One region of the Lysinibacillus sp. G01H genome, then DNA from elsewhere that is predicted to be linked to it. Evidence: riboswitches for the same ligand, from Rfam matches in the RefSeq annotation. Region 1 holds a riboswitch; each other region holds the start of a gene.

What was found. Region 1 has a riboswitch for cobalamin ahead of PSR12_RS10745 (hypothetical protein). Riboswitches for the same ligand answer to the same signal wherever they lie in the genome.
Region 2: it holds a riboswitch for cobalamin, as region 1 does, so the genes downstream of both, PSR12_RS21805 (hypothetical protein) here and PSR12_RS10745 (hypothetical protein) in region 1, are expected to answer to the same signal.
Region 3: it holds a riboswitch for cobalamin, as region 1 does, so the genes downstream of both, PSR12_RS02790 (ABC transporter substrate-binding protein) here and PSR12_RS10745 (hypothetical protein) in region 1, are expected to answer to the same signal.
Region 4: it holds a riboswitch for cobalamin, as region 1 does, so the genes downstream of both, PSR12_RS11630 (glutaredoxin family protein) here and PSR12_RS10745 (hypothetical protein) in region 1, are expected to answer to the same signal.

What each region holds. Positions count from the first base shown of each region.
Region 1 is NZ_CP118397.1:2,126,646-2,134,438, reverse strand. It holds gene PSR12_RS10750 (elongation factor G) at 1-1,773, shown strand, start outside; gene PSR12_RS10745 (hypothetical protein) at 1,914-2,669, opposite strand; cobalamin riboswitch at 2,897-3,080, opposite strand; gene PSR12_RS10740 (hypothetical protein) at 3,328-3,777, shown strand; gene PSR12_RS10735 (GNAT family N-acetyltransferase) at 3,792-4,049, shown strand; gene PSR12_RS10730 (PH domain-containing protein) at 4,212-4,592, opposite strand; gene PSR12_RS10725 (hypothetical protein) at 4,703-4,972, shown strand; gene PSR12_RS10720 (methyl-accepting chemotaxis protein) at 5,219-6,463, opposite strand; gene aspA (aspartate ammonia-lyase) at 6,624-7,793, opposite strand, start outside.
Region 2 is NZ_CP118397.1:4,294,566-4,302,358, reverse strand. It holds gene PSR12_RS21825 (C40 family peptidase) at 1-4, shown strand, start outside; gene ytvI (sporulation integral membrane protein YtvI) at 161-1,219, opposite strand; gene PSR12_RS21815 (hypothetical protein) at 1,310-1,864, shown strand; gene PSR12_RS21810 (glutathione peroxidase) at 1,946-2,491, shown strand; cobalamin riboswitch at 2,610-2,807, shown strand; gene PSR12_RS21805 (hypothetical protein) at 2,966-3,523, shown strand; gene PSR12_RS21800 (ABC transporter substrate-binding protein) at 3,507-4,457, shown strand; gene PSR12_RS21795 (tyrosine-protein phosphatase) at 4,603-5,370, shown strand; gene PSR12_RS21790 (MATE family efflux transporter) at 5,505-6,872, shown strand; gene PSR12_RS21785 (putative RNA methyltransferase) at 6,875-7,708, shown strand; gene PSR12_RS21780 (lysophospholipid acyltransferase family protein) at 7,788-7,793, shown strand, end outside.
Region 3 is NZ_CP118397.1:559,681-567,473, reverse strand. It holds gene PSR12_RS02810 (heterodisulfide reductase-related iron-sulfur binding cluster) at 1-1,347, opposite strand, end outside; gene PSR12_RS02805 (cob(I)yrinic acid a,c-diamide adenosyltransferase) at 1,709-2,272, opposite strand; gene PSR12_RS02800 (adenosylcobinamide amidohydrolase) at 2,285-3,745, opposite strand; gene PSR12_RS02795 (FecCD family ABC transporter permease) at 3,742-4,743, opposite strand; gene PSR12_RS02790 (ABC transporter substrate-binding protein) at 4,740-5,708, opposite strand; cobalamin riboswitch at 5,845-6,027, opposite strand; gene PSR12_RS02785 (acyl-CoA dehydrogenase family protein) at 6,085-7,752, opposite strand; gene PSR12_RS02780 (class I adenylate-forming enzyme family protein) at 7,754-7,793, opposite strand, start outside.
Region 4 is NZ_CP118397.1:2,299,680-2,307,472, forward strand. It holds gene PSR12_RS11610 (Lsa family ABC-F type ribosomal protection protein) at 1-975, opposite strand, end outside; gene PSR12_RS11615 (DUF2089 domain-containing protein) at 1,667-2,032, shown strand; gene PSR12_RS11620 (SHOCT-like domain-containing protein) at 2,046-2,432, shown strand; gene PSR12_RS11625 (hypothetical protein) at 2,442-2,723, shown strand; cobalamin riboswitch at 3,080-3,257, shown strand; gene PSR12_RS11630 (glutaredoxin family protein) at 3,375-3,599, shown strand; gene nrdI (class Ib ribonucleoside-diphosphate reductase assembly flavoprotein NrdI) at 3,596-3,955, shown strand; gene nrdE (class 1b ribonucleoside-diphosphate reductase subunit alpha) at 3,952-6,045, shown strand; gene nrdF (class 1b ribonucleoside-diphosphate reductase subunit beta) at 6,033-7,001, shown strand; gene dut (dUTP diphosphatase) at 7,014-7,451, shown strand; gene PSR12_RS11655 (copper amine oxidase N-terminal domain-containing protein) at 7,598-7,793, shown strand, end outside.

The DNA.
Region 1 (7,793 bases):
TTTGCCGAGCAGGGGCGTATGCGCATTGGCGATGATACATACACATTGATTGATACGCCAGGGCATGTCGATTTCTCCCCTGAGATGGAGCGTGCCATTCGTGTGATGGATTATGCCATTATGATCATTAGCTCTGTCGAAGGGATACAAGGCCATACAGAAACAGTATGGCAACTTTTACGTCAATACCATGTCCCTACCTTCTTCTTTATCAACAAAATAGATCGTGAAGGTGCCAATGTGGAGGCTGTCATCAGGCAGCTTCGCAAAGATTGCTCACAGCATGTATTGTTCATCGATGAGCCACTGCGAGCAGACTATGTGTCAAATAGCATCATGGAATGGCTAGCGGAGCGCGACGAAAAATTGCTTGATGCCTTTCTGAATGAGTCATTGGAGCATGAACAGTGTCTTGCTCAGTTACAGGGAATGATTAAAAATGAATGTGCCTTCCCTTGCTTTGCTGGCTCTGCCTTAAAGGATGAGGGCATTCAGGAATTTCTTGACCAGCTCCCGCTGTTAACGAGTACCGATTTTGACAAGGTTGCCCCGTTTGAGGGAGAGGTTTTTAAAATTCGTCATGATGGTCACCAGCGTTTAACCTTTATGAAGGCGGTCAAGGGTTCATTGCATGTGCGTGATGAATTTTCATTTAGCGAAGTAACAGAAAAAGTAACTGAAATTCGCCTTTATAACGGCAGTCGCTATGAGACCGTTCAACAGGTAGAGGCGGGAGAAATTTTCGCTGTCAAAGGGCTGAGCCAGGCAAACATTGGGGATCGAATCGGTACAACGATGCTATCCCAGCCCTATGAGCTTGTCCCAACCTTACAGGCAAAGGTTCAATATGAGGGCGATCAGCATATCAAGGAAGTGCTCCAGTTTTTCCGTTTACTCGAAGCAGAAGAGCCGTCCTTGCGTGTGGTCTGGCTGGAAAAATTTCAGGAAATCCATGTGCATATTATGGGTGTCATTCAATTAGAGGTCCTGACAGAGGTATTCATGACGCGTTTTTCAATAGCTGTCTCCTTTGGTGAGCCGCAAATTTTATATATGGAAACCATTGCGACCCCCGTAACAGGCTATGGTCATTTCGAGCCCCTCAAGCATTATGCCGAAGTTCATTTATTAATGGAGCCAAATCCACGTGGAACAGGTAATACCTTCAGCAATGCCTGTCATGCAGATCATTTATCTTTAGGCAATCAGCGCCTTGTTGAAAAGCATCTGTTTGAGCGTGACCATCATGGGCTACTGACAGGCTTCCCTGTAACAGATATTCATTTTACACTTCTAACAGGTCGCGGGCATAATGAACATACATCGGGGGGAGATTTCCGCGAAGCCAGTTTCCGTGCACTGCGTCAGGGGCTGGAGCAGGCACAAAATGTCCTACTTGAACCCTATTATCGCTTTAAAATGAAGGCTTCAAACGACTTTATCGGCCGTATGATGAATGATATTCAGCAAGCAGCAGGCACATTCGATGACCCGATTTTATCCGAAACGGATGTTATCCTAACAGGTCGTGCGCCTGTTGCCACTTTAATGAGCTACAGTACAACCTTTGCCGCCTATACAAATGGGAAAGGTGCACTCACTCTCCAATTTGATGGCTATGATGTGTGCCATAATACAGAGGATGTGATTGCACAGATTGGCTACGATAAAAATGCAGACCCTGAGTATAGTTCCTCTAGTATCTTTTGTGCAAAGGGCAAAGGATATTCGGTTCCATGGCAAGAAGCACAGGCAGCCATGCATTGCCTGTAGGATGGGGAGATTTTGTTCGCGTGAAGGCATTGCTTGCTTTCGCGGGTATTCGTCGCACTAGCGCGGGTATTTTTCCTGCTTTCGCGGATATTCATAGCGCAAGATCAAAACAAGCCCTCCAAAAAATGGAGGGCTTGGTTTTATAGTGCACCGACAGCCTTCTTTGTTGGTTTGTCTATCAAATAAGCGGGTTCAACTATCACGTAGTCATGCTTGTTCGTAAAATCAATCAGTACCTTACCTGGCTGACTTTTTAATAGTTGTAGATGATCAATTAATTGCAGTAAAAGCTCGTGACCGTTGCCACGTGGATGCCAGTTGAAATGATAATCATTTAACGCTTGCACTGCTGCAATAAACTGGGCATATTCCTGCTGTACAAATGCGATGAGTTTGTCATGGTGAGGTGCTAAATCGTGTAAATACGTTTCGTAAAAGCGCATAACAATCGAGCATAATAAGTCATTGACACGAGCGGCACTTAAAACAGGCTTTGGCTCCAATGAGAGTCGGTCAAGGTTGGGCTTTGCGCGTGTAGAATCAATGCGTGTAATTAAGTGATACGCTTCTCCATTGACCTCATAGACAATCGGATTGGTCGGCATGTACATCATAAAGCTATTCGTCTTTGTTTTCAGTTCATCTGCTATGGCTGCTTTCGCTAAAAGATGACCGTCCACATCCCCATTTTGTATCCAAATAATTTCTTTATTATATAAGATTTGCTCAAAGAAGCGATCATTGCGAATCAGCTTCGTTGCTAATAATTGATCGATTAGAGATTCGACCACCATTCTTGTTTTCGCTTTCTTGGCAACTTCTGTGCGTGGTTGCTTACAAATGTTCAGATCTTCAAAAGGCGTTTCCAACGTTGTCGTTACATGAAAATTTGTCATACGTGCATCCCCTTTGCGTACATATTTTCAAAACAAAAAGGACTCCCTACTTTAGAGGAAATCCTTCATTTTATCTTCTTTCATCACACAATGGCAAACAAACCCTAAGTATGTGTGAACGAGTTCGATTGTGAACCCTTTCATTTACTATGGGCGTTTGACGTACTGTGACGAACAGAGTATTCTGTTTTGTCAACATGCCACCTCCTATTCCTCGTAGGTTTATGGTGTGTACTCGTAACTAGGCAGGTATCCTGACTCATGGTCATCGCCACTTTTCCCCTTCCCATCATTTGACAGTGGTTGCTGAAAAGTCGCTCACATTTACAGTTGCGGGACAGTGTCGGATTCGCACCGACTTCCCTTTTAAGCAAATTGCACGCAATTTACACCTATTACTACACGCTATTCAGTTGTCATAGGAATTTAGTGTACGCCACATTCCTATTAGATTACTAAAATCAATTGTAAAGTAGTATTTTTCTAAAGTCAAATATCATAATATTTTCCAAACTACTAATCATCCTTGCTTTTCGTACCTGATTGTTTTCTGAAAATTATGGGAGGATATAAAAACGGTGAACTCCGTATTTTTAATCTTTCAATGACTCTATAATAAAAGATAGTGCGCACTACTAATAGTGAAAGGATGAAAGATATGAAAGCAAGTCAACATTTAGTGACGAGTAATTTAGAGGAAAAAATGAAACTATTTACTCAAGCTGTTTCTGGACAAATTATAGAGGAAGCTCATTTTGTCATAGCCAACACGAACATTCCAACTGATACATTTAATTTGCTAGTAGTGAAATCGCCTATGATTCATAAGGAAAATCATCTTAAACAAAGGATTAATCATTTCATTGTTAATAAACTTCCTTTCAGCACGTGGGTGGATGCCAACTATCTAAGCGATGATTGGCTACAGCTGATAAAAGACTGCAATTTACAGGAAGCTGAACGAAATATGATGATGAAGCTTGACCATACACTTCGCACAGGTCCACGAATTTCCAATCATCTTACCATCACAGAAGTAAGCAACAAGGAAGAGCTTCTACAATATAAGGAAGTTTTTCTAAGTTTATTTGGAGACAGGAAAAGTTAGCATCAAATGCTCGAATGTTTATTGGCTGTTTAAAGGAAATACCTATCGCTACGGGATTATTAATAGACAGTAAACATTGCTATGGGATTTATGATGTGATGACAAAAGATGCGTATAGGGGCAAGGGGTATGGCAGTGAGATGTTTCAATTCCTACTCAGTCAAACAATTGATAAGCAAAAGCCCGTAGTCTTACAGGCATCAGAGGATGGAAAGAATATATACAAACGCTTCGGGTTTAAAGAAGTCGGAGAAATGATTGTCTTTGAATAAGACTTCGGCAAGGCGTTCTTATTTACGCTTATCAGTATTTTCGAGCCTACCGTAATCATGAAGCCGACTTAAAATCCCTTACGCCGTCCTCTTCTGGCACGACAAAAAAGCCTCGCATATTTGCGGGCTTTTGGTTGTGCACATGTACTATTAACACCTTCATTACGTCGCCAACACATACTGTGCTAAGACGCTTTGCACCTTATAAATATTTGTCGCCTTATTGAAGTTTTTTTGAATCGGTAATGAACTGCCAGACACCCATATTTTGAGCTCTGCATCTAAATCAAATGTTCCAGCTGTTTCTACTGAAAAATGCACGATATTTTTATAGGGAATAGAATGATACTCCGTTTTCTTGCCAGTCACTCCTTGCTTATCAATGAGGATCAATCGTTTATTGGTAAAAATAAAAGTGTCTCTAATAATTTTATAGGCATTCTTGACTGTCTCATTTGGAATTAATAAATCATGGACCTCCTCCTGTAGTTTTTCTAAATTCACCTCACTTGCATTGCCGATCAATCCATCAAATAAGCCCACTATCTGTCCCCTTTCGCTCTCGTTTATTTAATGTATTACAAAGAAGTGAGAGCTACGACAGGAAATGGTGGTATTATTTTGCCTATTGAGGGGGTGAGTGGTTACGAATAATGATAGTTGCTTTAGTGTCTCTACTAGCCGTTGTTTTACTAGGATGTAATGAAAAACCAGATGATGATTTAGCTAAGGTCAGCATTTCTAATCGTGCTGAATTTGGCAAGATAAACCGTGATTTTTGTAAAAAATATCAGGATGAAGAATTACTTACACTATTCCAACAAGCCATTGCAACAGCTGTCAAAAACGAGGGTACCGTCAATATGGCTTCACCAGAACATAATGTACAAATAGTGGACAAGGCAGGAAACAAATATGGCTAGCATCTTTGGTTAGTTGATAAAGGTCAAAACAGTAGTTTGATGCATGTCGAGGATACGCATACGATCTACACACTATCTGAGGAGTTCACTGGGAAACTAATTGCGCTGGTTCGACCATAAAAACACTTTCCATGTATTCTAGGAAAGTGTTTTTATGGTCCATCATTTCTACTTTGTGGCTTTTCGTAGTATTGATGAAGATGCTTATTTAGGGCTTAAAAAACCTAGAAAAATACTTTTCATTGCCTAAACCTGAAACTGGTTAGTTAACTTTTGTAAGTTATCCGCTTGGACACTTAAATCCTGTGTGACATGATTAACTGCTTGCATTGAGGCTGTTTGCTCGTCCATTGAATGTAACACAGCTTCTGTATAATTCGATAGCTTGCCCATGCCAGCTGCTATGGTTGTCACAGTGGATGCTACTTCATTGGCGCTACTTGAAAGCTGCTCAGCTGTCGTCGAAATATCCTCAAGCTGACTTGTCATCTGACTAACATGCTGTGAAATCGTGCCAAATGATTTTGTCGCTTCGTCAATGACATAAACTCCTTGTTGAACATTTTTCAAATCATCTTCTACTGATGAGGCTACTTGTTTTGTATCACTTTCTATTCCTACAACTAAATCCACAATTTGCGTAGCAGAGTGCTTGGATTGTTCTGCTAATTGACGCACTTCCTCAGCTACAACGGCGAAGCCTTTACCATGCTCTCCAGCACGCGCTGCTTCTATGGCCGCATTTAATGCTAGTAGATTTGTTTGATCTGTAATGGCCGTAATCATATCTGTCATTGATTTAATATCTGACATTTTAAGGGATAATTGCTGCATCAATCCACTTGTTTTTTCTGTTGAAGAGGAAATAAATTGCATTTGCTCTTTTGCCACATGTAAAATATTTGCACCATTTCCTGCTATCTCGCTAGCATCTTTCGCATGCACAAACACATCTTGTGTGGCTACTGTAATTCGCTCAATTCCATCAACGGTTTCTTGCATAGATTTAGCACTATCATTAGCCGATTGTGCTGCTTGCTTCAAGCCCTCAGAAGTCTTATCCATTTGTTGATCTACTTCTTCCACAGCAAGCGTAATTTCATTCGTACTCGCAGATAATTCCTCGATGCTTGCTGATAAATCTGTAGAGCTGTGCGCAATTTTTTGTGTCATTGTTCGTAACTGTTCCTGCATCTCTAAAAAGGATTTTGCTAGTTGAGAAATTTCACTATTGTCACGAACCTCAATGACAACTGTATCTAATTGGCCTGCCGTAATTGCTTGTGCAGCCTCTGTAATTTGTTTGATAGGCTGTATCACTTTGTAGTGGACATACACTGTGTAAGATAGTGTAATAGCGATTCCTACAATTGTTAACACGGTAGAAAACCAATCTAATGTCGTTACATTGGCTAAATCGATAAATAAAATAACGATCATTAAAACATTTAAAGCGGAAAAGCCAAGTAAACTCTTTTTTCGTAAACTCATTCCAAATTCCCCCAACTAAAATATGTATTCCATACCATTATTATAGTTGAATAATCCTAAAACACATAAGGATACGCTCTATTTTTATATGAGGAAAGGTCTACAAAAAAAGACTATAGACAGCTTTTTAGGGCATGTCTACAGTCCATCATTGCTCGTTTTATTTTAATTTCATGATACTTGAACCCGCAATACCTGGGTGTGTCATTTCATATGGATCTAAAATTAAGTCTAATTGTTCTTTTGTTAGGACGCCTTCTTCAATACAAAGCTCACGAATTGAACGACCTGTTAGAATGGCTTCACGTGCTAGACGAGCAGCTACTTCATAACCGATGTGAGGGTTTACTGCTGTTAGCACCCCTACGCTTTTTTCTACATATTCTTTCATGCGCTCTTCATTTGCCTCAATATCTTTTAAGCAGTTTTCTGTAAACGCACGGAAAACATTATTCATAATGCTAATGGATTGGATTAGGTTGAACACTAATACAGGCTCCATTACGTTTAATTCTAATTGGCCAGCTTCCGATGCAAGAGAAATCGTATGGTCATTCCCAATTACTTGGAAGGCTACTTGGTTCAGCACCTCAGGCATAACTGGGTTGACCTTACCTGGCATAATTGAAGAACCTGGTTGACGAGCTGGTAACAGGATTTCTCCTAAGCCTGCGCGAGGACCAGAAGCCATTAAACGCAGGTCATTAGCAATTTTAGACATATTAATCATACAGATTTTTAAAGCGCCTGATACTTCTGTATAGGCATCTGTATTTTGTGTGGCATCCACTAAATGCGTTGCACCCTTTAAAGGTAAACCAGAAATTTCAGCAAGATGCTCATCAACAGATTTAATGTAGTCTGGGAAGGCATTTAAGCCTGTTCCGACAGCCGTTGCACCCATGTTTACATCATATAAATTTGGACGTGTTTGACGAATGCGTACGATGTCACGATTGATCACGCGGCAATAAGCTTCAAACTCTTGTCCTAAGCGAATTGGCACGGCATCCTGTAAATGCGTACGACCCATTTTAATAACATGAGCAAATTGCTCAGCTTTTTGATGGAAAACGGATTGCATATAATCCATCGTTACTAATAATTCATCTATTAAATTTAACACAGCGATATGAATAGCTGTTGGGAAAGCATCATTTGTTGATTGTGACATATTGACATGACTGTTTGGGCTTACTGTGTGATAGTCACCTTTTTCTTTCCCTAAAATTTCTAGGGCACGGTTAGCGATGACTTCATTGGCATTCATATTAATGGAAGTACCTGCTCCACCTTGAATTGGGTCTACGATAAATTCAGCATCCCATTT
Region 2 (7,793 bases), 2.2 Mb from region 1:
ATAGGCCTCACTATTATATAGACGGTTGATATAAGAAAAAGGTCATCTTTGTAGAGAAAAATATACAAAGATTGACCTTTTTATTTTGCATTTCTTTCAAAAGAAACAAGACGACTACGTCTATTCTTGAAAAGAGATTTCCCTGCATACTAGATTGATATTAAATTTTAAAATTTACTTTGATGACACCTGTCTCTTTCAACGCAATAAAGAAAATAATAACGAATGGACCAACAAGTAAACCGATAATACCAAATAACTGTAGACCTATGAACATGGAAATTAATGTTGGTAAAGTGGACAAACCGATATGGTCTCCCATTAACTTAGGCTCGACTACTCGACGAATAATAAGTAAAATAGCAGCTAAGATGAATAATTTTACAGCTATAGAGGTGTTTCCCATCAATAGGTGGTAAAGCCCCCATGGCGCTAGAATAATGATAGAGCCTAGGAATGGTACAATATCTATTAACCAGATAATAACCGTCATTGTTACTGCGTATTTCGGTTGGATTAATAGCAGTCCAATGAGTGTGACGCCTCCAATAATAAAGCTTACAAATAAGTGAGCCTTCATATAGCCAAATGTAGCATCTTTTAAGCGATTTAAAATAATTTTTATCTTCTTTGCTGTATTGGGCTTTAAATATTTATAAGTGATTTGCTTTAACTTAGGCAAATCAAGCATAAATAGGAATAGCGCAATCATATAAACGAGAAGACTGATAAATAGGCTGGGTATCTCTGAAAAGAAGGCAGAAACTTTGCTATAATTAAAGAAGCTTAAAAAGGATTCTTCAACTTTCTTTATGAAATCCATTGTGGTTTTTTGAAGCGAAGCACTTACTTCAGGTGGAAAGTCTTCTGTGTATTTAGAAATATTTTCTTGCATATGAAGCCACATATCTGATAGCTTGGAAATATAATAGGGAGCTTGCTTAGATAGTAAAATTATTTGTGTCATTATTTGTGTAATGGATAGATAACAAATAATAGATATAACAATAACACTCACTATGTAAATAAAAGCAACTGCTATTTTCCGTGACATTTTCCATTTTCGTTTAAAGAACATGACAATGGGTTCTAAGAAAAATGCACTGATCCCAGCAAGTATTAAAGGCATGGACACTGGGATAACAAAATAGGCAGCTAGAAGTAGGGATATTATCACAATCAACCGAAAAATCAATTTCCTAGCATTAAATTTATTCATAAACTCACCTTCTTTGCGAAAAAAATTAAGTTAAGTGTACCATAAATCAAATTTTATTACGTTCTGAAACAATAAAGGTAGGGATGAATTATGGAAAAAGAGATTTTGCAACTTTTTAGTAATCTAACAGAGCATGATCGCGATATTCAATATGAATCTTACGAGGAATTAATGAAAATTATGCAGGAACCCGTAGATTGGACATATGCAGTTTGGGAACAGCTAATAAAAGCACTTACATACAATAATGGTTATTCTCGTGCACGTGCTGCACAAATTTTATGCGCTTTAGCTGCAAAAAGTGATCCAGAAGAAAGGGTCTTGGAGGATTTTTTAAAGATTTGGGCTGTGACTTACGATGAACAATCTGCTACAGCAAGGCATGCATTACAGGCCATTTGGAAAATTGGACAGGCGGGTCAAGTACAAAGAGATTTGGTTGTATCGTATCTAGCTAAAAGATTTCAAACATGTATAGATGAAAAACAGCCATCTCTTATTCGTCAGGATATTATTATGTCATTTAAAAAGCTATATGATCAAACAAATGACTCGAAATTATTAGATATTGCCCATCGTTTAATTAATGAAGAACAAGATGCTAAATATAAAAAGAAGTATAAGTCAGCCATCCGTTCAAAGTAGCGAGGTGGTGTTTTTTTGTGCAAATTCTTTGATGAACGGTAGAATAGTCAACTATAATGAATGAAAAAAGGGGATTATAGCATGAGCATTTATAATTATCTAGTTCGGAAGCCTAATGGCGAAATTTTATCAATGGAAACATATCGTGGAAAAACAATGTTAATTGTTAACACGGCAAACCAATGCCGATTTACATATCAATTTGAAGACTTACAGAAAATGTATGATAAATATGGAAAAGAGAATTTTGTAGTTCTTGGCTTCCCTTGTGATCAATTTGGCCATCAAAATCCTGAGGATGGAGAGGAAACTAAGCATCTATGCAAGGTAAACTATGGGGTCACATTCCCGATTTTTGAGCTTGTACAGGTAAATGGAGAGGCTACACATCCACTCTTTAATTATTTAAAGCATGAAGTGAATTACCGAGAGTTTGGGAAGGCAAGTATGCAGGAGAAAATGTTGGCAGAAGCAATTGTTCAACTTGCCCCAAGCTTTTTAGATGGTCGTAACATTCGCTGGAACTTTACAAAATTTCTAGTAGATGCTAATGGTAAGACCGTCGCACGCTTTGAACCAACAGATTCACAGCTCGATATTGAACAAGCAATTGAAACACTACTATAGTAAATTTCTTAATAATGTAAAAATTTGTTGGAATTTTCTCTTCTAGTGTTACTATATTTTAAAATTGAGTACAGCTATTTTTTCTGAATCATATATGATAAACTGCTTTACAAATGAAATATTCTTGCAGGATAAAGGTGCTAGTAAGCATAATCGGGAATCCGGTGAAAAACCGGAGCTGTTTCCGCAACTGTAAGTACAGCCATTATAAAGATTTACCACTGTCTCAAAGAAGATGGGAAGGTCCTTTATAACACATTCGTTTTATGTGACGAACTGTACAAGCCAGGAGACCGACCTTTATTTGAACGTATAAAAACTTCTCGGAAGCTAGGAGGATATACGGCAAATACATAGGCTTTGTCTAGTTTGATGGCTCAATCTTGTATTTTTGTCGTTCCTTTGCAAAAGGAGCGACTTTTTTTATGCCTTTCAAGTAAGAATTTTTCATTATAGAAAATAGGGGGGAAGCAAGTGAAAAAAGATGCCCGTTATTCTTGTTATCCATTTATGCGTGAGAAAGCTTCAACGGTTGATTTTGAAATTCGAACAGATAGCCTTACAACACATCTAGGAGTTGCATTAGCTGCGGTAAAAAAAGAGGATGTTCAAGTTGTTGCTGAGGATTTATTACTTATGTTACCTATGGCGTATCATGTGAATGGCTCAGTTCGTGGGAAATTAGCGGTAACTGAAGAGGATTTATCTTGGTTAAGTGAGCGTTATGATTTTTACGTTCGCCATGTGAAGGAAGAGATTCAAATTTTTGTTTTACCTCAAGGAACAGAGGCCGCTGCAGCCTTACATCTTTGTCGCAGTGAGGCAAAAAAATCATATCGAACTTTACACAAAGTATCAGAAGAACGAGAGGTTCCTGCTATTCTTTTCGATTACCTTGGTTTATTAGCTAATGTATGTTTTGTCATGGCTGTTTTTATGAATCAGCAAGCTGGAATTTCTGAAATACCGTTTATTAGTAAATCCTACCCAATGAAAAAGAAAAAGGAGAATAACAATGAAGAAAGTATTTAATTTCCAATGGCTATCAGTGCTCTTACTTGCACTGGTATTAGCAGGCTGTGGCACTGCTGAAGATACAAAAAATAAAGATGCCTCGCAGGGTACACAACACGTAGAGAAAACAAGCTATAAAGTGACAGATGACCGTGGAGTGGAAATAGCGTTTAATGAAGTACCAAAAACAGTTGTATCTTTACAACCAAGTAATACTGAAATTTTGTTTGCTTTAGGTGTTGGCGATAAAATTGTAGGAGCAACTGAGTACGATACTTACCCAGAGGAAGCACAAAAAATTGAACGTGTCTCTGATACTACGAACTTTAACAGTGAAAGAATTATAGCGTTAAAGCCAGATGTTGTTATTGCTTATACAATCGGTGATAAGGATGCACTAAAGCCGCTTGAGGACGCAGGAATTAAAGTGTTTGTTATTCAATCTGCGACTACTTTCGATGATGTTTATGGAGATATCGAACAAATAGCTGCTGTGATGGATGTTGCTGATAAAGGAAATAAATTAAATGAAGAGATTAAAGCGAAAATTGCTGAAGTACAAACGAAGGTGAAGGACGTAAAAACGCCGAAAAATGTTTATTTAGAGGTTAGCCCTAAGCCAGACATATATACAGCAGGCTCTAGCACTTTCCAGCAAGAAATATTAGATGCAGCTAATGTTAATAATGTTTTTTCTGACTTGAATAGCTGGGCAAAAGTGAATGAGGAAGATGTTATTGCTAAAAATCCAGATATTATTTTAACAACAGTAAACTATACAGAAGATCCAATAGGAGAAATTCTTGGACGAGATGGTTGGAATACTGTGACAGCTATTCAAAACAAAGCGGTATTGTCCATCGATACAGATATCTCTAATCGACCTGGTCCGCGTATTGGTGAAGCTGTAGAATTAGTAGCGAAGGCTGTGTACCCAGAGTTATTTAAATAAGAAATGTTTCCATGCTAGCTGTCAGCCATTCAGCTAGCATTTTTTATGTGGTTTAAATTATTACCTAGCGTGAAAATTGGAATTAATGTAGTTTGTTCTTTAAAATAAAAGTAAGTATGCTTAATAATCTTAGGAGGTGTAGTGAGTGGAGCAATTAGAGACAAAGGTAATTCCATTTGAAGCAGTCCATAATTTCCGAGACATGGGTGGATATAAGACAAAAGATGGGCGTAGGGTAAAGAACGGTTTATTTTACCGCTCAGCTGCTCTTGGAAAAATGACACTGGCGGATAAAGAGCTATTTGAAACGTTAGGGATTAAAACCATTTTTGATTATCGCGATAACAATGAGGCGTATCATAATCCTAACCCAGTGTTCTCATATGCTCAATATATACAAATCCCAGCGAAGGGTAATCATGCTTTTGAAATGCCTACCAATGCTGGTGGTAGAGATTTCTATAAAGTGGTAAGCCCTGAGATGTTTCGAGATTTTTATGCACAAATGCCTTTTAACAATCTTTCATTTAAAGAGTTAATGCAAACGATTCAAAACCCTGATAATCTAGGTCTTGTACATCATTGCGCAGTTGGTAAGGACCGAACGGGTATTGGAGGAGCACTTATTTTGCTAGCTTTAGATGTACCTGAGGAGACCATCATGGAGGACTATTTAGATACTAATATACATTTACGTCCAATGGTAGAAAGAATGGCTCAGGCTATTCAGCATCAGTATAATGAGCAAGAACTACAGCAATTTTATGCATTAATGTCCGCCCGTGAAGACTATTTACAAGCAGCATTGGATGCGATGGATCGTCGCTATGGTTCTAAGACTGGGTTTTTAGAGCAGGAATTTGGCCTAACAATTGAAAAACGAGAGCAATTACAATCCTATTGCTTAATTTAAAAAATGGCCCTTTCACACGATGTGGGAGGGATTTTTTATGTGGAAGCGCTGTATTCCTATAAATCTCTTTACAGTCTGAATATTTGTGATAAGATACAATAGATTTTTAAGAAAATATAGGAGAAGTGAAAGTATTGGCAGACACAATTAAAGAGACAAATAAGTTAAGTCTATTCCATTTAACATGGCCGATCTTCTTAGAAGTTTTTCTATTTATGTTGATGGGACTAGCCGATACTTTTATGCTCAGTGCTTTATCAGATAATGCTGTATCAGGAGTAGGTGCAGCCAATCAATATATCCATATTGCCATCTTGATTCTGGAAGTAGTGGGCAATGGTGCATCTATTGTTGTTTCCCAATATTTAGGCTCCAGACGCTTTTTTGAAGCGGCCAAGATCTCGGCGTTAGCGGTCACGATGAATTTGGTCGTTGGGCTTTTAATGAGTATTTTATTTTTCTTCTTTGCGAGACATTTAATGACAATGATGAACTTGCAGGGAGAAGTCCTCCACTATGCACAAAGTTACTTAGCCATCATTGGGAGTTTTATTTTCCTACAGGCTATTATTAATGCACTCGCAGCAATTATTCGTGTACATGGTTGGACAAAACAAACTATGTACGTTTCGCTTGGCATGAACGTCTTACATGTTGTGCTAAACTACGGTCTTATTTTTGGGAATTTAGGTTTCCCAGAGCTTGGTGTGAAAGGAGCGGCTATTTCCTCTGTCATTAGTCGCGGATTAGCCGTTCTAGTATTTTTCTGGTTGCTGTATCAGGTAATGGAAGTGCGTGTAAAGTTACAATATTATTTTGAGTATTCAAAGGAATATGTGAGGAAAATACTAAACATTGGTTTACCATCTGCGTTTGAACAGGTGCTTTATCAATTTTGCCAAATCATCTTTTTATATTATGCGACTTACTTAGGAGCAGAAACACTAGCAGCACGACAATATGCTATGAATATTTCGATGTTTACGTATTTATTTGCGATTGCCATTGGTACAGGAACAGCCATTATTATTGGTCGTCATGTAGGTGCAGGAGAAAAAGATGAGGCGTATCATCAGCTATGGAAAAGTGTCCGTGCAGCATTTGTTTTTACGATTATTATGGTTGCAGTCGTTACGCTATTCCGTAAGCCCCTTATGCAGGTTTTTACTGATAATCCAGAAGTCATTAAGATTGGGGCATCCGTGTTAGCATTAAGTATTTTACTAGAGACTGGTCGCACGATGAATATCGTTGTTATTAACTCTTTACGCGCTTCTGGGGATGCTAGATTCCCAGTGAAAATTGGTTTTCTATCAATGGTTTGCATGAGCCTGCCGCTTGGCTATTTATTTGTCTTTGTATTGGATTGGGGCTTGGTCGGAATTTGGCTAGCCATTTCAGCAGATGAATGGGTGCGGGCAATTATCGTATACTTTAGATGGAAAAGTCGTAAATGGGAGCGCTATGCTCTTGTATCACCAAACGACAAGAAGGAGGCATAGAAATGGGCGCATTATCGAAACGTGCTATCGGGGCGGCATTAATGGATCAATATATCACCCTTTTTGCTTGTCCAATCTGTCAGCGATCCATGCATGTCTATGAGCAGGGGAGATTGGTTTGTGCTTCTAACCATTCCTTTGATATTGCGAAACAAGGCTATGTCAATATGCTGACACATAGCGCCGCTTCTAAATATAGTAAGAGCCTTTTTGAATCCCGCAAGGCTGTTATTGATAGTGGGATTTATGATGCTGTAGAAGCTCGAATCGTTGAGCTTATAAGCTCTGCAAAAACAGTGCTTGATACTGGTTGTGGAGAGGGCTCACATTTAGCTCGCATTATGAATGATAGGGAGCATGGTATTGGCGTTGGAATTGACATAGCGAAGGAGGGCATTTTGGCTGCAGCACGTCATTATCCTCAACAAATTTGGTGTGTAGGGGATTTAGCTAAAAGTCCATTTGCTCAAGCGAGTTTCGATGCCATTTTAAATATATTATCGCCAGCAAATTATGAGGAGTTTAAACGACTTCTTACACCGAATGGCTGTCTTGTGAAGGTTGTACCGCAAAGTGGTTATTTGCGGGAACTGCGTGCTCAATTATATGCAGATTCAAACAAGGAAACTTACTCTAATGAACAAATTGTAGCTCGTTTTCAAGATAGTTTTCGTGAGGTAAACGTAGAACGCGTAACTTATACTTTACCGCTTTCAGAAGAGCTAGTACCCGCGCTATTAGAGATGACACCAATGGGGTGGCATAAAGCAGAACAAACAGCCGTTGAACTAAATCAAATCACGATTGATGTGGATCTATTAGTAGGGAAGGTTTAAGTTGGTCACCTGCAATTGCAGTATACTGGTCTTTTCGATTACAATGGGAATAACTATTGAATAAGGTAGGAATGTAACAGTGTAT
Region 3 (7,793 bases), 1.6 Mb from region 1:
TACAGTTGGAATTTGGATTGTTGGATCTAGATCACGCCAATTTTCTTTTTCCTTGCGGTTCAAGCCCCAAGGATTACCTTGTCGTTCGATATTCGTCATTGCACGTTGAGCATCAGGATTTACTTTCCCTTCAGTCATTGTTAGATAACGACGTAGATCAATAATTTTATCAACATGCTCATTCATTACAGGGCATTGATCCTCACAGTTACGACATGTCGTACAAGCCCAAATTTCCTCTTCTGTAATGACATCGCCAATTAAAGATGGACTGTAGATATCCTCAATTACAGCACCTTCAGCACCAGCTGCCATTGCAAGCTGATTACCCTTTGTATTGGCAAAGAATTGATAAGGAACCCATGGTTTTTGCTTTGTTACGACTGCGCCCGTAAATGTTAAATGGTCACGCAATTTTACGATTAAATCCATAGGAGACAGCATTTTCCCTGTTCCTGTTGCTGGACACATGTTTGTACAACGTCCGCATTCTACACAAGAATATAGATCGAGCATTTGCTTTTGTGTGAAGTCCTGTATGCGTCCTACCCCAATAGAAGGCATATCCTCTTCGCTTTCAGCATTTTCTAAGGCCTCAAAATCAATTGGTGTTAATGTACCCGTACGATCTAAACGATTCATGTAAACATTAAGCGGACTGACAATTAAATGGAAATGTTTAGACTGCGGTACGTATACAAGGAATGTTAATAGAATTAAAAGGTGTGCCCACCACATTACATAAAACACACCAGCGGCAACTGATGTAGGTAAGAAGCCAAAAATAGCAGCAATACTTGAAGCAACTGGCTCCGTATAAGTTAATCCCTCACCATGCCAAATTAATCCCATACCATTAGCGATTAATGTAGATACCATTAACCCCCCAATGAAAATTAATACAAGGCCGTTTTTCCATCCTCGTTTTAGACGCACTAGCTTTTCAACATAGCGGCGGTAAAATGCCCACACTACCGCGATTAAAATCATTAAAACTACTAGTTCCTGGAAGAATGTAAAGACACCATAGAAAATGCCTAGTGGCAGATGTGACTCTGGTGCTAGTCCTTTCCAAATTAAATCAATGGCCCCTAACTGTACCATCAAAAATCCATAGAAAAACATAACATGTATTAAACCACTCTTTGGATCCTTTAATAGCTTATTTTGACCAAATACATTGACCATAATATAACGAAGTCGTTCTTTAACACTTTCATCAAACTCAACCTTTTTCCCCAATTGCACATACTTATAGCGTGTTTTCAACAGGTAGAAGAACAATCCTACTGCATAAAGCACAACCACGACTGTTAAGACAATGTTAGCAATTAATAATGGACTCATGGTTGGTCCCCCCTTTAGTTTGTCGTAATTTTCTCTCTTTGTGACGAATTTGCTAGTTCATACAGAAATGTACTTCACTTTATCATTATATTCCTATTCTAATAAATGAGTGAGCATTCAGTCAACATAAAACGGAAATATTTCTGATAATTTTATATTCTTACATTTTACAAGAAAAAAAGCCACCCTGAATTTTTTCAAAGTAGCAATTTTTACTTTCCTTACCTTTTGTACTTAGTTGGATGTCGCATATTCAGTAGACATTTGAACATCTGCTAAAATTGCATACAAACCTATACCGCCCCGTAGCTTAATACCTAGCAATTCATTTTTTGTATAAAAACATTTACTAAATTAAACTTTATTTTTTAAAAACATTCCCACTGCGGATATATTCAACATCTGCAACGTTTAAGCGAGCATTTACAACACGTGCAGCTGCAAATAAATAATCCGATAAGCGATTTAAATATTTTTGTACAACCTTTGGTACATCTTCAACTTCTTTCATGAGTGTCACCATCTCACGCTCTGCTCGACGTGCAACCGTGCGTGCAATGTGTAAAGTTGCCGCTGCTGGTGCACCTCCTGGTAAAATAAAACGTTGTAAAGGTGGTGCTTCGTCTGATAAAGCATCTATACGAGCTTCAAGTACTTCAATCGGTTGCTCTGTTAATTTATAATGACGTTCTTTCATCACATTAGCAAGGTCTCCACCAGCATCGAACAGCTCATGCTGAATTGTCTCTAGGTCTGTTAAAATATCCTTAAAAAGCGCTTGATCTAATTCACTTACAGCCTTCCCAATAAAGGAATTTAATTCATCAATTGCCCCATATGTTTCCACACGTAAACTATCTTTATCAACCCGTCCTCCAATAAGACTTGTTTTCCCCGTATCGCCTGTTTTCGTGTAAAGCTTCATTTCTCTCATCTCCTAAAACTGATTTTTGTAATTCCTAATCGCCTGAACTGTTGTTTCATAGACACCCTTTGCAATTATTTTACCAACTTCTGTAATTGGGCCACCATACAGCATTTCTTCCCCTTTTTGAGTTGCAGCAATTAACAGACTATCTGTAGCAGTACCTGTTGCAATAGTTCCACTTCGTTCATCACGAATATTTTCTGATTGCAACGCCTTTGTTTTTGCCTCAGTTGCTGTCATCAATGCCTGAAAAAATGCCTCTTCCGATAAACAGCCATTAATGATAACCCATGTATTAATAGTACCAATATATGGATCATCTTGTCTTTCATGGACTCGAGATACATCAACTGCATTGCCTACGCCAGCAGTTACAGCTACGATTATACTGCCAAAAGGTGCTGAAAATTCATTGATGGCCACTAGAGCTGTTGGTACTGCGGTTAGCATAACAACAGTATTGGTAGGTGAAAAATTTTCCCTTTTTAAAAATTCTTTAACTTCTCGTTTCACATCGCTGATGACATAATCCCCAGGAACTGAGCGATTTAATAAGCAATTATGCCAGCCTATACCCGGGTTATGAACTGCCGAAGATACGATCTTCAAAGGAAGCTCTGATTGAAGTTGGATATATTGTTCAGTTATCATAAAATGCTCTTTTTTGATGACAGCTCGCTGTTGGTAGTCTGTAGCTGCGGGCATCATTGTAATTTGAGGTTTTGGTATTTCAGGATGAGCATATGTAGTCACCCGTGCTTGATAAACTTCTTCAATTTGGGAGGCAATTAATACTTCATGTGGTGCACCAAGTGCTCTCATTCGTCCGCTTTCCATCAGCAATAATTCATCACAATAAAGAGAGGCTAAATTCATATCGTGTAGTACCATAACAACCGTTAAACCACACTCCATCGCTTCCTTCCGAACCATATCTAAAATTTGACGTTGGTGGGCAATATCTAAATGATTAGTTGGTTCATCCAGTAATAGTATTTCTGCAGTTTGAGCTAAGGCTTGTGCTACAAATACTCTTTGTTGTTCACCACCAGATAAAAATTCCATTGGTGTATGCTCATATCGCTTTACACCTGTTTGTAGCATAGCATGTTGTACAGCCTGTTCGTCCTGTTCAGACCAACTCGAGAAAAAGCCTGTTTGATGCGGATAGCGCCCCAGTGAAACTGCCTCTCTCACACTGTTTGAGAAAGCATTTGCATGAAGCTGTGGTAATACAGCCATTTTTTTTGCCAAAGCACGAGCATTATAAGAAAGAATATTTTGTCCATCAATCGAAATGGTTCCAGCAGTAGCTGGTAAAATACCACTCATTACTTTTAATAATGTAGATTTCCCGCTACCATTCGGCCCTAGAATACCAAGAATTTTTCCTTTTTCAACAGTAAAACTAATGTCCTTGACGATTGGTACATCTTCATAGCCACCTGATAGCTGTTCAACAATAATCATGCCCGTACCCCCTTACTTCTTCGCTGCTTATAAAAAATATAGGAGAAAACAGGAGCTCCAATAAATGCCGTAATAACACCAATTGGTAGCTCTCTTGGCACAATGATTGTTCGTGCTACTAGGTCGCAAATAATGAGTAATGTTGCACCATTGAAAAAAGATAATGGTAATAAATGGCGATGATCAGAACCCCAAATCATCCTTGTCATATGCGGCACCACTAATCCTACAAAGCCAATTGTGCCAGAAACCGCTACAGCCGCTCCAGTGAGCATGGAGCCACCTGCTAATATCAAATATTTACTGCGCTTCACATTAACACCTAAATGTTTTGCCCGTTCTTCACCATACAACAAAACATTTAGTTCTCTTCTTTGTGTCCATAGCATAATTGAACCTACAATCACAAATGGAATGATCATTTGGACATATGGCCAACCACGCATCGAAACAGAACCAAGTAGCCAGCCTATTACCTGACGTAATTCTTCACCAGATAAGGCAATCATTAATGAAATAAGGGAACCTAAAAATGAACTAAAAATAACACCTGTTAATATCAACGTTTCCATTTTCAATGAGCGGTCTACGAGTCTAGCAAAGCTCATAACAACTACCATCGTGATGATAGCACCAATCATACTGAAGGTTGGCAGCGCATACAAACCGACAACAGGTATAGAAATACTAAAAAAGATCGTTAAAACAGCACCAACAGATGCCCCTGATGAAACCCCTAGTGTATATGGATCTGCTAATGGATTTTTTAATAAACCTTGGAATGCTGCTCCAGCAATAGCTAGAGATGCGCCTACTAGTCCCGCTAATAACACGCGAGGCAAACGAATTTTCCAAAAAATATTGGCGGCTGTTTCATCAACCGCCTTATTCCATAATACTTCTAATGGAATATGAACTGAGCCTATCGCTACGCCACACCAGATGCTAATAAGAAGAAGCGTACATGTTAGTGTATAGGCTAGTGCTATTTTTTTCACTTAAATACCTCAGGATAGATTGCTTTTGCTAATTCTTCTAGACCTTCTGCTAAACGTGGCCCTTGACGACTTGTTGTACTTTCATCTACCTGCACAATCGCATTATTTTTTACGGCATTAATCGTATCAAAGCCCGCCCGTTTTGGTATTTTCGTTAAAATATCTGGTACATAATGATATGTCACCACGATGACATCTGGATTTTTTGCGATAATTTGTTCTGCATCAATTTTATACCAATTATCGCCATCTACAGCTACATTCTCTGCATTGATCATTTCAAGCATCGCGTTCATAAACGTACCATTGCCAGATGTATAAATATCTGGCTCATCTGATGCTTCAACTAACACTTTTTTGGGTTCAACATCCTTGACTTTAGACAAAACTTCTTCTACTTTCGCCTTCATATTAGCAACAATTTTTTCTGCCTCTGGTAATTTCCCTGTAGCACGTCCAAGTTGCTCAATTGTTGTATATGTTTCATTAAAGTCTTGTGCATTTCTTACTACAAAAACTTTCAAACCTGCTGATTCAAGCTGTGCAATAGCCTCTTCTGAAAGAGACATGCTAGATTCGTGTGAAAAAACGATATCTGGTTTTAAGGCAATAATTTTTTCAATATCGTACTCCATACCGCCAACCTTATCCTTCTCAGCTGCCTCTGGCGGATAATCGTCGTTGTCAGTAACACCAACTATTTCATCATTTAAACCTAGTCCAAAAAGGATTTCAGTATTACTCGGAATAAGTGAAACAATTTTCTCAGGAGGTGCTTCAAGTGTAATGTCCTTACCAAGGGCATCTGTTATCGTCATTGGGAATGTTGCTTCATCCACCTGTGCTGTTTCTTGCTGTGTTTGCTGCTCGTTAGATGACTTGTTATCTTTTGCTTCCTGCCCACAAGCAGCTAGCAAGCCTACTGCTAAAAATGCTGATAATCCTATTTTCCAAAATTTCTTCATGTGAATCCTCCTTCGTTGGTCCATGCGACATTTCGCTTTATTTTGCATCAAAATAAAACCCCTCATCTTTGAACGATGAGGGGGCAAAATCGCACCAAAAAACTGATACAAAATCCACCACCCTATCCTCGTAGGTTGTCATGTCGTTATAAAGGCAGGTCTCCTGGCTAGTGCTACTTGCGATTTTTCAAGCCTTCCCGAAATCTTCAGTGGCATCATTTGAAAAAACTCACACTTACAGTGGCGGGACCGCATCGGAATTACACCGATTTCCCTTTTCACTTTACTTAAGTAAAGAACCTTTATAATATTCAGTTGATTTCATTATACATGAAAATGAAAGAAGTCGCCTCCATTCAAGACGACTCCCCGGCCATTATACAATTTCAGAAAAGTATTGGACTGTTTTCATTTGAGCACCCATTTCTCTTAATGACCATGTCTGTTCTAAATAAACGTCCGCTAGTTTTTCATATTTTCCACCAAATTTATGTGCCCACTCAACCGCAATGACACTTTCATAAAGGTGAGCCATTTTTTCAGCCATACCTTTTGCTTCAAAAGTTTTCGTTGCCTCGTCTAAAGCGCTAAAAATTTGCAGTTTTATAGAAATATTCGCCAATTGTTCTTTAACGATTTGTACTAGTGAGCTGTCAGCTAATTTCTCTAATCGTTCCTCCATCTCACAGACAAACAGTTCATGTGCATGAAACTTATCCACTAAACGAATGAGTTCTAAGGCCAAAATATTAGCCGTCCCCTCCCACACCGTCAACACTTGCGCGTCTCTTAATAAGCGGGGCGTTACAAAGTCTTCTATATAGCCATTACCCCCGTGTAATTCAATTGCCTCACTAGCATAGTGAACAGCTTGCTCTGCCGTTTCCTTTTTCATAATGGCAATATATAAACGATTCATAATAAGGTCTTGCTGTGTTCCCTGTCCACTTGTCACTTTATCGTATAATTGAATAAGATCAAAAACTGTCGCTACTTCCACGTGCAACTTAGCTGCAAATTTCCCTAAAGTATCCTGAATCATAGGGTATTGTGTTAAGGGCTTGCCAAATGCATGTCGATTGCTTACATAATGTTTTGCCTCTAAGAAGCCACGACGCATAATACCAATAGAAGCGACTGCATTACAAATTCTTGAGAGATTTAGTGCTTCTAGCATATAATAAATCCCTTTATTTTGCTCCCCTACAACATAGGCAAGTGCACCATCAAATTCTACCTCACCAGAGGGAACTGCCCGAACGCCTAATTTATCTTTCAATCGACGAATACGTAGATGATTTGTTGTACCATCTTCTTTACGCCAAGGAACTGCAAACAACGTTAAGCCTTTGGAACCTGCTGGCGCCCCTTCTATTCGTGCCAATACCATCGCTACACCACACATGCCCGCATTGGATGCAAAGTATTTTTCACCATATAGACGATACGCAGTGCCATCCTTTCTCGCCTCCACCACATTTGCACCGACGTCAGAGCCTCCTTGACGTTCTGTTAAAAAGGTCGCACCTTCATATAAATCTGTGTCACCTGTTGCACAAACATGTGGTAAAAAACGTTGCTTTACCTCTTCATCTGCATAATGATCTAATAGATAGGCAGTAGCCATCGTCAATGTTACAGGACAATAAAATCCTGGCTCTGCATGTGATAGCAAATAACCTTGTGCAAAGCTATAAACATAATTCCCCTTGTGACCTAGCTGCGGAATATGCTTGTGTACATAACCTACAATCCCAGTATTATATGTCTCTTCAATCGTTTTTTTATAGCCATCATTAACCCAAACCTCTGATATCTCTTCACCATAGGCATCGTATCTTTGAAGGCGAGGTTCACCCTGTCGATCTGTATGCTTTGCCCTCGTATCAATATCACCTGCACATAGCTCACCAAAATCTGTTAACTCTCGTTGGGCATATGATAGAAACTCTTTATCTAACATCATTCCTACTATTTTTTGAAGCGTGTCATCTTCCGTAAAAAAGTTCGTAGTACGCATTGCTTCTTTTTGTAATACTTTCATGCTATCTCACCTCTTGCCCCTTCAAATTTTGTTTTAATATT
Region 4 (7,793 bases), 170 kb from region 1:
ATTCACGATATGGTTATCGTATTGAATGGATACATCTGTTACAGCAACCATTTCTTTAGATGAACATGATAATGGCTCTACTTTCAATGACTCAGTTTTTTCCACATTTTTTAGCAGCTTTGATTTTTCCTCAATAGCTCTTTGTTGTCTGGATTCCAGATTCTTTGCTCGTTTCATCATCTTAGCTGCTTTATGCCCGACAAAGCCTTTGTCCAGCTTTGAACCTGAATTGGTTGTGCCATTTTTGGAGGCTTCCACTTGATTAGACCATCCTACCGAACGCTTTGAGGATTGTTTTAATCTGTCGATATCTTTTTGCAGTCGTTGATTGGTTACTTCTTCGTGCTCCTGCTGTCGATCAAAATTTAACTTCCAAGAAGAATAGTTTCCACTTTGAACGTCAATATTGGCTCTATTGATCGATAGAATATGGTCAACGCAGCCATCTAAAAAGCTTCTGTCATGTGAAATTAAAATAAATCCTTTTTTCCTGCGAAGATAATCTGAAACCGTCTTTCGTGCATCCGTGTCTAGATGATTGGTTGGCTCATCAATTAATAAAAATTGACCCTCTGTCAAAAACAACGCAGCAATCAGCACCTTTGTTTGCTCGCCATTGGATAATGTTTTAAAAGGACGATACATGACCTCTGCATCTACATGTAGGTAAGCTATTTCACGTAGACATTCCCAATCCTCTGCCTGAGGACAAATTTCCTCAAATATTTCGTGGGTATATTTATTTGGATTTGAAACAGGGTAGGGGAAATAAGTAAAGTCTACAGAAGAGATGATTTTTCCGCTATACTCATATTTTCCTAATAACAACTGAAAAAATGTTGTTTTACCTCGTCCGTTTCTACCGATAAATCCAAGTTTCCAATCCGTATCGATTTGAAAGTTGACATTCTCAAAAATATTGTCAAAGCTGCTTGGATAAGAAAAAGTTAAGTTTTGTACTTGTATCATGGACATGATAATTCCTCCTTTGTATTACAACAGTTTACTTTTCATACAAAGTCGGTCTATCCATCTATGTTTTATTTCTCCGTATAAGCAGATGGATATTAACGACTTATACGGAGTGTTACATGCGTCACAATAGTTTCTGAATCGCTCATATTTTCCCTCTCCTTTATGGGTAAATGAAAGGTGCAAAATCAACTATGAAAGCAAGAAAAAATCCCTCCAATTGTGCATTGGAAGGATTAGTCTTTCACTGAATAAATACAATTTGCCATTTGTGTCATGACAAATACAATGCAAACTGATTGTTAAAAATGGATAGACTAACCCTATATTTTGTGTTTGAAATCATTCAATTCAAATGAAAATATAGTTTAGTTCTTCATTGTCCATTCATCAGTCCTCTCATAATTGTCTTTTTATAGTAACAAATTTTTTTACAGAATACAATGTAACCTTATTTTCAATTCTAAACTGTCATTATCTAACTGATGCCGCTAGCTACAAGTAGAAATAGAAAAGACATACATAGAGTAAAGTTGAAATTGCTTAGGACAAGCAATACAGCAATGATTAATTAACATTTTTAATTTAATAATTAATTTTATTTATTTTATAATTAAAAAAAATCAATTTTTATTATTTACATATTTAATTTCTTTGTTATATAATCAACTTAACTTAAAGGAAGGAGTTCACTATGGCTTATCAAGTAATCACAAATTGCCCTGTCTGTAGTAGAACATTAAAAATTACGAAGTTACAGTGTTCTCATTGTCACACGACCATTGAAAATGAATTTGAATTGTCGAAGCTAGCATCCTTATCACAGGATCAGCTTCATTTTGTGGAAGTATTTTTAACCTGCCGAGGAAACATTAAAGAGGTTGAAAAGGAACTGGGGGTTTCGTATCCAACAGTTCGAGGCAAGCTAAACGACATTATTTCATTCCTTGGCTATGCTCAAAAAAAGAAAAATGAAGTAGACGAGAAAAAAATTGTAAGCATGCTGGAAAATGGCGAAATCACAACAGATGAAGCGATAAAGCTCTTAAAAGACGAATAGGGAGGAACGGACCATGAAAGAGGAAATCACAAAAGTGTTAACCATGATTCAAGAGGGAAAAATTGATGCGGATAAAGGATCAGAGCTGATTCAAGTGCTACAACAGAAAGAAGAATCAGAGAACAAATTTGTGGAAAAAACAAAGTATTTAGAAAAAACATTAAAGGTTCGTGTTGTATCCACCGAAAATGATAATGTTACGGTAAACTTGCCGATTAAACTTGTCAAAGCCGTACTTATGGCAGGACACAGCATCGCTGCGAGTATTCCACAATCAGAAAAATACGTAAAAGATATCGACATCAATCTTCTTCTTGAAGCAATCGAAAATGAATTAGACGGACAAATTGTAGATATAAAATCAGCAAACGGGGATTCCGTTGCAGTCTTCATTGAGTAGAGGCGACGAATGATGCATGTAAAAGTGAAAGCAAAAGATGTTCGCTTTACAGTCCCAGTTCCCTATACCGTGCTAACCATTGTCCTCTCCATTTTAACTTCTAAATGGATTCAGCAACAAGCCAATAAGTGGACAAAGGCATACTTCGATCGAAAGAACATAGACTTTACCTTTCCGCTCATCGACAAAGAAATGCTAAAGCCGATTATCAAGGAACTACAAAATTATAAGGGACTCGTGCTAGTCGATGTCAAAGCTCAGGATGGGACTGAGGTTAAGATTAGACTATAATCCCAAAGATAGAATGGTTAGAGCATGTTATGATAAAAGCATGCTCTTTTTTAATGAGTGTCATTTGAAACGTGTAAGAGATGATAATTATTTCAGGATTTACATATAGAAGCTACTATTTTTCAATGGTACTTAAAATAGAACATTTCTTTCAGAATTCTAGATACATTTTGATAGATAAAGATGTTCATCGTTTAAAATAGATTTTTGATTTGGGTATAAATGATTAGTGGTAATCTACTTGGAACTACATAATTAAAAATACTGAATAATCCAAAAATAAAGAAGTTTAGAATCTTGATTTACTTTTCATTTGAAGGATGGTACACTTAAAACTATTGAACAACAACTATATATTGTGTTCGTTTTACAAAGGTACTACTATATGTAGTTTAAAAGGGAAGTTCGGTACAATTCCGACGCTGTCCCCGCAACTGTGAAGCTGACGATGATTGCAACCACTGTGCATTTGCATGGGAAGGGAATCAGAGAATGAAGCAAAGCCAGGAGACCTGCCTTTATAAAACAAATTTATCATTTCTTCGGGGATTAAGAGATGGGAACGTCAGTATTTTTGGTATGTTAACGTTTCCATTTAGCCTATCTCTCTAGAGGAGATAGGCTTTTTATTTTATGAAAAGAGGGATTTCTATGAAACTTTATACGAAAACAATTTGTCCAAAATGCCTATGGGTAAAATCTGAACTACAACGTGCAGGACTTGAAGCTGAAATTGTTAACATCGATCATGATGAACAGGCAAAGCAAACGATTATTGACGCAGGTTTTTTAAGTGTGCCTGTTTTAGAGATGAATGAAACTTTTATAGGAGATGTTCAGGAAATTGTTTCTCAAATTGAGTTGATTGCTCTATGATCGTTTACGCGAGTCGTACAGGTAATGTCCGAAATGTTGTATCCAAATTAAAGGCAGAATGTATCGAGCTCTCGGAGGAATTGCGATTGAACAAGCCCTATCTTTTAATTACCTACACAGATGGTTTAGGTGACATTCCAGCAAAGGTACAACGTTTCTTAGAAAAAAACAGGGATTTTTGTAAAGGAGTAGTTGCCAGTGGCAATAGTAATTTCGGCCATCATGTATTTGGCGCTGCTGGTGAGAAAATCGCCGCTACCTATCATGTACCCTTAGTAAGGAAATTAGATTTACGAGGTAATCAAACGGATTACGAAGCAATACAAACGTTTTATGAAACGAGGGTAATGAGATGAAAACCTATTTAAAGCTTAATAATGACGTACTGAATCGTTATAGTACAACTGGATTACTTGAGTTAGAAAAGGACCGCGAAGCTACGCGCCGCTACTTTTTAGAGTATGTTAACGTACGTTTGCGTTATTTTATAGATATTGAGGAAAAAATCCGCTATTTAGTTGATGAGGGCTACTATGAGAAAGCATTTATCGATATGTACGAGATGGAATTTATTAAGAAGCTGTACAAGAAAGCCTATGATTATAATTTCCGCTTCCCATCCTTTATGAGCGCAAGCAAATTTTATGATAGCTATGCTATGAAAAGTCGTGACGGGGAAGAGATCTTAGAAAAGTATGAGGATCGTATTGTCATTATTGCTTTGTATTTGGCGCAAGGAAACACAACTCTAGCAGAACGCTCTGTCGAAGCAATGATGGAAGCCTACCAGCCAGCGACACCAACTGCTTTAAATAGTGGTAAGAAAGCACGTGGTGAATTAGTCAGCTGCTTTAAGTTATCAATGGATGACTCCATGAATAGTATTGCCGAAAATATTGGCTATTGTTTAGAGCTATCACGCCTTGGTGGTGGAGTTGGGGTCAACTTAACAGATTTACGTCCTTTAGGTGATCCAATTAAAGAAATATTAAATCGTGCAAGTGGTGTCATCCCAGTAGCGAAACTGTTAGAAAATTCTTTCAGTTATTCGAATCAGTTAGGGCAACGAAATGGCTCAGGTGTTGTCTATCTAAATATTTTCCATGCAGACATAGAAAATTTCATATCATCAAAAAAACCAAATGCTGATGATAAAATTCGCCTCGCAACCCTTTCAACAGGGATTATTATACCTAGTATTTTCTTCGAACTGATGAAACGTGATAAGGATATCGTCTTGTTTAGCCCATACGATATTTTTAAAGAATACGGTAAACGTATGTCTGAGCTTTCCATTTCAGACATGTACTACGAGCTACTTGATAACCCAAAAATTCGTAAAATTAAACGTTTAAATGCACGGAAGCTTTATACAGAGGTGAAAAAAGCACAATTTGAATCAGGCTACCCGTTTGAAATCTTTGATGATAATGTCAATAAGGTACATCCTTTAAAAAATATTGGACGTGTCAAAATGTCCAATCTATGTACAGAAATTCTGCAAGTGCAAGAGACAAGTATCATTACGGATCAGGATCAACCAAATGACTATGGATTAGATGTATCGTGTAACTTAGGTTCCATCGATATCCATGCAGCAAGTAAAGTGAATGATTTCGGCGCATTAGTCGATACAGCGATGCACCTATTAACAAATGTATCGCAAATGACGCATATTAAAAATGTACCGTCTGTTGCAAAAGCCAATCAATTAATGCATTCTGTAGGGCTTGGCTGTATGAACCTCCATGGGCATCTGGTGACGGAGGGCATCCTGTACGGCTCTAAAGAGTCTATTGATTTCATGGATCACTTTATGGAAGCGATGAACTATTATTCACTGAAATCTTCGATGGAAATGGCAAAAGAAAAAGCTGCAACCTTCTATCGATTCGAGGACAGTGATTATGCATCTGGTAGCTATTTTGACCAATATATCAATAAAGCTGAGGAAGAATTGTCACCTGTTGTATTGAAGGCACTTGGCAATATTCCAATCATTACGAACAAGATGTGGGAAACGTTAAAGCAAGATGTGATGCAATATGGGCTATTCCATTCCTATCGTTTGGCTATTGCACCAACTGGTAGTATTTCATATATTCGTAGCTGTACGGCTTCAATCGCTCCATGTACAGAGCGCGTAGAGGTTCGTGATTATGCCGATAGTAGAACCATTTATCCAATGCCTCATTTAACAAATGACAATAGTCATTTATATGTGGAGGCGTATGATGTGAATCCTTATGATTTAATTGATTTATATGCAGCTTCTCAAAAGCACGTTGACCAAGGTATTTCCATGACGCTTTATGTAACGGACAATTGGACAACCGAACAATTGGCTAAAGTATACATTTATGCGTGGGTAAAGGGCATTAAGTCTGTTTACTATGTTCGTCAACGATTACAAAGCTTAGAGGAGTGTGTAGCATGTCAAATATAATTTATGAGGCAGTCAATTGGAATAAGGCAACAAGTGAGCTTGCCCAAATATTTTGGGACCAGCAATGGAAGCAAATTTGGTTTCCAGAAGAAATTGCGGTCAGTAAAGATATTAAACAATGGAAAAGCTTTGAGCATCAGGACACATATAAAAAAGTATTTGCAGGATTAACCTTACTGGATACTGTACAAACAAATATCGGGATGAATCGTGTTGCTGCTTATACAGACGATTTACAGGAAAAGGCTGTCCTAACTGTTTTTGATGCATTCGAGGCGATACATGCCAAGTCCTATTCTTATATTTTCACAACGCTTTGTACAAACGAAGAAATCGACGAGCTATTTGAATGGGTCAAGAAAAATGAATTTCTACAGTATAAGGCCAATAAAATCGCAGACATTTATAATAGTATTGAAGAAGGCAACCCAGAGAGCTTATGGAAAGCGATGTTCTCCTCCGTTATGCTTGAATCTTTCTTGTTCTATTCTGGCTTTTTCTATCCACTCTACTTAGGAGGACAAGGCTTCCTACGAAACAGTGCCGAGATTATTTCACTCATCTTGCGGGATGAATCTATCCATGGGGTAGCAGTTGGATTTTTTGCTCAAAATCTATTCAAGCAATTTTCAAAGGAAAAGCAAGAAGAGCTACATTTATGGGGCTATGAGCTATTATTAGATTTATATCAAAATGAAATGAAGTATACAGATGATATTTATGCGGAAACAGGATTATCACCTGAAGTGCGAGCATATGTACGTTATAATGCTAATAAAGCTTTAATGAATGTAGGCTTTGAAGCCATGTTCCCAGAAGAGGAAGTCAATCCAATTGTGATGAATGGTATTCGTAATGAAGGCTCCACATATGATTTCTTTTCACAAAAGGGCGCTACGTATGCGAAGGCAAAAGTTGCGCCAATCACAGATGACACATTCAATTTTAATCGTTAAGGATGAAGAACAATGAATCTAGAAGTAAAAATTAAAAAAGTTCACGCTGATGCCATGCTACCGATACAAGCCAACCCTGGGGATGCAGGCATGGATCTCTATTCCATAGAAGCAGTAGAAATCCCAGCAGGCGTAGCCAAACTCATTAAGACAGGTATACAGATTGAATTACCTAAGGGAACGGAAGCCCAAATTCGACCAAGAAGTGGACTAGCATTAAAGCATAGTGTAACCGTACTGAATAGCCCAGGCACTATAGATGAAGGCTATAGAGGCGAAATCGGTGTTATTTTAATCAACCATGGTCAAGAACCATTTATCGTAGAAAAATCAATGCGCATTGCTCAAATGGTTATTCAATTTGTTCCTTCTATTCAATTAGTGGAAGTAGATGAATTATCTCAAACGGTCCGTGGAGAATCTGGATTTGGTGCAAGTGGTACGAAATAGCGTACCTATATATAAACCTCATAAAGTTTACTTAAAAATCCTGCTTAAAATGCAGGATTTTTTTGTTACCGTTGCTAATAGCAGAAGGAAATAATAGGGTTCATATGGAATGAAGTAATGATAGCGAATTAAAGGAGCTAATAATCATGAAAAAAATATGTTCAGGTATTTTCCTTATGTTGATTGTCATTCTTACATCTATCACAACTGCTGCAGCAGCTAGTAGTCAACTAAAAGTGGACGGTATGACAGTACAAACGGATGTGAAGCCCGAAATAAAAAACAATCGAACAATGGTACCCTTACGCGTGATTAGTGAAAATTTAGGGGCTAAGGTGCATT